Regions from separate parts of the Weizmannia sp. WK01 genome, predicted to be linked through region 2. Evidence: riboswitches for the same ligand, from Rfam matches in the RefSeq annotation. Region 2 holds a riboswitch; the other holds the start of a gene.
What was found. Region 2 has a riboswitch for cyclic di-AMP ahead of OF158_RS02460 (APC family permease). Riboswitches for the same ligand answer to the same signal wherever they lie in the genome.
Positions count from the first base shown of each region.

Region 1 (2,409 bases), 1.2 Mb from region 2:
GATGGACATGTGAATCCCGTACATTTGCGCAATAAACAGCGCCGCCAGCGACTGGTACAAGGTCGAGCCGTCCAGGTTGAATGAGTACCCGGTCGGAATCACCAGTGTAGTGATCGATTTCGGGCAACCGAATTTTTCCATTTTCTCCATGAGCCTTGGCAGCACCGCTTCCGAGCTTGCAGTGGAATAAGCAAGGATCAATTCGTCTTTCAGGATTTTGAAGAGATTGAAAATATTTACACGGAAAAGCCAGGCAATCAGGCCAAGCACGACAACCACAAAGAAAATAATCGTGCCGTAAACCGTGAAAACAAGTTTGCTTAGCGGAATCAATGACTTGAGGCCGAATTGTGTAACGGTTACACCAATCAGGCCGAATACACCAATTGGAGCCACTTTCATGACCAAATTAGTGACATAAAACATTGCTTCACTGACACCCTGGAAAAAGCGGAGCACCGGTTTTCCTTTTTCCCCGATGGCTGCCACCCCAATCCCGAACATGACAGAGAAGAAAATGATCGGAAGCATATTCCCTTGTGAAAGGGATTCAAACAAGTTCGTCGGCACGATACTTAAAATCGTATCGACTATGCCATTGTGTTGCGTCTCTTTTGTTGTTTCCACATAGCTGCTGATCGATGTTTTTGCCAATGAGCCCATATCCACCCCTGTCCCCGGATGAAACAAGTTTCCGGCCAGCAGTCCTACTACAATCGCGATGGTCGTGACAATTTCAAAATAAATCAATGCTTTCAGGCCAAGCTTTCCAACCTGTTTCATATCGCCTGCGCCGGCAACACCGACAATCAAGCTTGAAACGACAATCGGAATCACAATCATTTTAATCAAGCGCAAAAAGAAGTCGCCAAACGGCTGGAGAATATGGGCCACGGTGTCATTGCCGTGGAAAATGCCGCCAATCGCAATACCTAGTATCAGGCCGATAAAAATCTGCCAGGCTAAGCTCACTCTTTTCATGAAGTTTCCCTCCCAGATGCCAATATTTTTCAAAAAGCGCAGTACGCAAGCTGCATACCGGATTGTTTGTAAAACTCAAATCGCAAGTCCTGCCAGTTTCCGGCTTTACCCCGAAAACCAAATTTGTGAATTAAAAAAACCACGAAAGAGAGAAATTCCTTCGCAGCATTTTTGCTTAAAAGGCGTGTCCAAAAAACACACACAGTTCTCTCCAGACGCTTACGAGGTTAGCTGACGGATTAGGGAATAAAGAGTTTCCCTACCTTTCATTGAAAGGTTTCACCCCTGGTGCATAAAACACCTGTTGGTTCCCCCGTTTACATAAACATGTAATTGAGCGATGATATGAAGTTTTTAAAAAATAAAAAAACAACTCATCCTTCTTCAATGTTTTAGCGTCCTTTGTCATTATATAATATTTTACTCAACTTTCGCACCTAGAAAATCATAATAAATTCAGTGCTGGCTAATGTCTATTACGTCTCAGATACAGCACTTGACAGTAAAATTAATATATGAAAAAACACCTCTACTTTTGGTATAGTTGATTTATCGAAAATCACTACCAAATAGAAGAGGTGTCTCCTACTATGATAGCGAAAAACAGCCTGAATAATCAACTACCAAATGAAATAAAATCAACATTTAAAGAGTTGAATATGTTGAAACACTTGCGAATCGCCGGTATTACGAAGTCCTTTGGTTTTTCTTGTGCCTACATTTTTCAATTGATTTTTTGTATGATCTTTGAAAACAAAAACTGGTTCAGGATGTTGGAAAGTAAGAAAGCTACAGACATTCCAGCCAAAGATACCGTTTATCGGTTTCTCAACCAATCAACGTTCAACTGGCGTCGTTTCCTCCTTTCACTGGTTGCCTCAGTGATTGGAAAAGTTTCGAAATTGACACGTCATGACCGTCCGAAAGTATTGATTTTAGATGATTCATCTTATGACCGGAACCGAAGCAAACACGTTGAGCTTCTGGCTCGCTGCTTTGATCATGCATCTCAAAAAATGCGTTTTTACAAAGGATTCCGCATGTTGACATTAGGATGGTCTGATGGCGCAACATTCCTACCCGTTGACTTCTCATTATTGAGTTCGAAAAAGAGCCAGATCAACGGCATATCCGAAAATATCGATAAACGCAGCTCCGGTTATAAGCGCCGAAAAGAAGCATTACAAACGGCACCAGAACAGATTCCTGGCATGATTGCCCGGGCGATGAATTCTGGTATCGATGCTTCCTATGTTCTAATGGATTCGTGGTTCACCCAACAACCTCTCATCAAGGAGATTACAGAACAAGGTCTTGACGTAATTGGTATGGTCAAAAAATTAAAACAACGCTATTTTGTCGATGGTAAGCGTGTTAGCCTAGATGAATTGTATCGTCTAGCTAAACCGACTAGTGGAAAGAAAGGAA
Region 1 covers NZ_CP109616.1:2,979,670-2,982,078, forward strand. The annotation lists gene OF158_RS14290 (cation:dicarboxylate symporter family transporter) at 1-981, opposite strand, end outside; cyclic di-AMP (ydaO/yuaA leader) riboswitch at 1,184-1,331, opposite strand; gene OF158_RS14295 (IS4 family transposase) at 1,572-2,409, shown strand, end outside.
Region 1: linked by a shared signal. The riboswitch ahead of OF158_RS14290 (cation:dicarboxylate symporter family transporter) and the one ahead of OF158_RS02460 (APC family permease) in region 2 are both predicted to bind cyclic di-AMP.

Region 2 (2,409 bases):
ACCGTCCGCGACCGTGACACAATGGAGCAAACCCGTGTGCCAATCACGGAACTTAAAGCCTTTTTGGAAGAAAAAATTAAGTTTTAAAAAAAGCCCGCAACTTGCGGGTTTTTTTCTTTGTTGGTGCGCCGGACAGCCATAAGCAAATCTATCCTGATCGTAATGGATTTTGGCGTTTGGAACGCCTAATTAGACCATAATTAGACATTTTCAACGGGTTTTCGCCTAATTTGTCTAATTGGATGCGGCGTGTTTTGTCCTTTTGACAGGTTCAAAGGGACATTTCATTCCCGGATGCGGCATGTTTTGTCCTTTTGACAGGTTCAAAAGGACATTTCATTCCCGGATGCGGCACGTTTTGTCCTTTTGACAGGTTCAAAAGGACATTTCGGGCCCGAATGGAGCTCCTAATTAGACAATTCCACCGGGTTCGCGCCTCTTTTGGTCTTATGTTTCCAATTGATCCGCCTGCCCCAAGAGGTCATCTTTTCATCCTCAGGTTTTACCTTCCTAACTCTGTTTATCTCTTTACTCCGGATTTGCCGAAAAACCTTGCTTTTTGCATGCTTTGGGCACATTCGGATATTCTACAAAAGAAGCATGATCGAAAATTAGGTACTGTGAGCAAAGACAGTTTGCCCGGGGATATGGCGGGTAAAGATGGACATACCGAAACGCAATTGCGAAATAGTCTTTACAAACCATGGTAACGGGAGTAAGATAGGATGTCGTATGAAAAATTTGTGTTTCATAACTGAACCGCTTAATCCGGAAACGGAACGGGGGAACCAGGTTGGCGGCCGCGCGCCGCTTTGGGGTGAAGCCTTTTTTTAAAAAGGCAGGGCCACTCTTATGCCCGAACCCGACAGCTAACCCCGTCAGCGTTATAAGAGAGGATGTGAAACTGTGATCGGGCAATAGACCACAGGGAAGATAAATTCTCTTTGTGGTTTTTCTTATTTTTGGGGAAGCATTTTTGAAACACTGCAGATAAAAGGAGACAATTCAAATGTTCACCACGATAAAACGATTGTTAATTGGGAGACCGCTGCGTTCAAATGAACTCGAAGGCCAGAAGCTGACCAAGTTAAAAGCACTGGCCATTCTGTCATCCGACGCACTTTCATCTGTTGCATACGGGCCTGAACAGGTGCTGATTGTACTTGCCACAGTGGGGACGCTGGCATTTTGGTATTCTATTCCAATTACAGTCGGCATTTTAATTTTATTGGCTGCACTTATTTTATCTTATCGCCAGGTCATTTACTCTTATCCGCAAGGCGGCGGGGCATACCTTGTCTCGAAAGAAAATCTCGGCGTCACCCCCGGCCTTCTTGCAGGCGGATCCTTGCTGGTGGACTACATTTTAACGGTGGCCGTTTCCGTCTCAGCCGGAACAGATGCCATTACTTCCGCGTTTCAGAGCTTGCATCCGTACAGTGTGCAGATTGCGGTTTTTCTCGTTCTGATCATTACGATTTTGAATTTGCGCGGGCTGACGGAATCAGCCAATGTGCTCGCATACCCGGTTTACCTGTTCGTATTTGCATTGATTGTCATCATTGTTGTCGGTTTATTTAAAACCGTAACGGGGCAAGTTCCGCAAAACCTGCATCCGCATATCGGTACGCCGGTCGCCGGCATTTCACTGTTTCTTTTGCTAAAAGCTTTCTCATCCGGCTGTTCGGCATTGACAGGGGTCGAAGCCATTTCCAACGCGATCCCGAACTTTCGCGACCCGGCACCGAGAAACGCAGCCCGCACGCTTGCCATGATGGGTATCATTCTGGCATCGCTTTTAGCGGGCATCAGTTTTCTCGCATACTGGCTCGGCATTGCGCCGAAAGAAACAGAAACCGTTGTATCGCAAATGGCACACCGGACACTTGGCAACGGTGTTTTGTACTATTTCGTCCAGGCAACTACGGCTTTAATTCTCGTGCTTGCTGCGAACACCGGATTCTCTGCGTTCCCGCAGCTCGCTTTTAACTTGGCGAGGGACAAATTTATGCCGCGCATGTTCACGATCCGCGGTGACCGGCTTGGTTACTCAAACGGAATTATTTTTCTCGGCGTTGCTTCCATGATTTTAATTATCGCATTCCAGGGCAATACCGAGCGCCTCATTCCGTTGTACGCAGTCGGCGTGTTCATTCCGTTTACCCTTGCGCAATGCGGCATGATTGTGAAATGGGTCACTCAAAGACCGAGAGGCTGGGCCGGCAAAATGTCGGTCAACTTTGTCGGTGCCATTATTACATTTAGCGTCCTTGCGATTTTATTCATTACGAAATTCACGCAAGTATGGCCGGTTTTGATTTTCCTGCCGATCGTCATGTTTATTTTCCGGAAAGTGAACCGGCATTACGAGGCGGTCGGCGAGCAGTTGCGGATTAAAGGGGTGTTTCA
Region 2 covers NZ_CP109616.1:514,060-516,468, forward strand. The annotation lists gene OF158_RS02455 (glycine--tRNA ligase) at 1-87, shown strand, start outside; cyclic di-AMP (ydaO/yuaA leader) riboswitch at 751-900, shown strand; gene OF158_RS02460 (APC family permease) at 1,010-2,409, shown strand, end outside.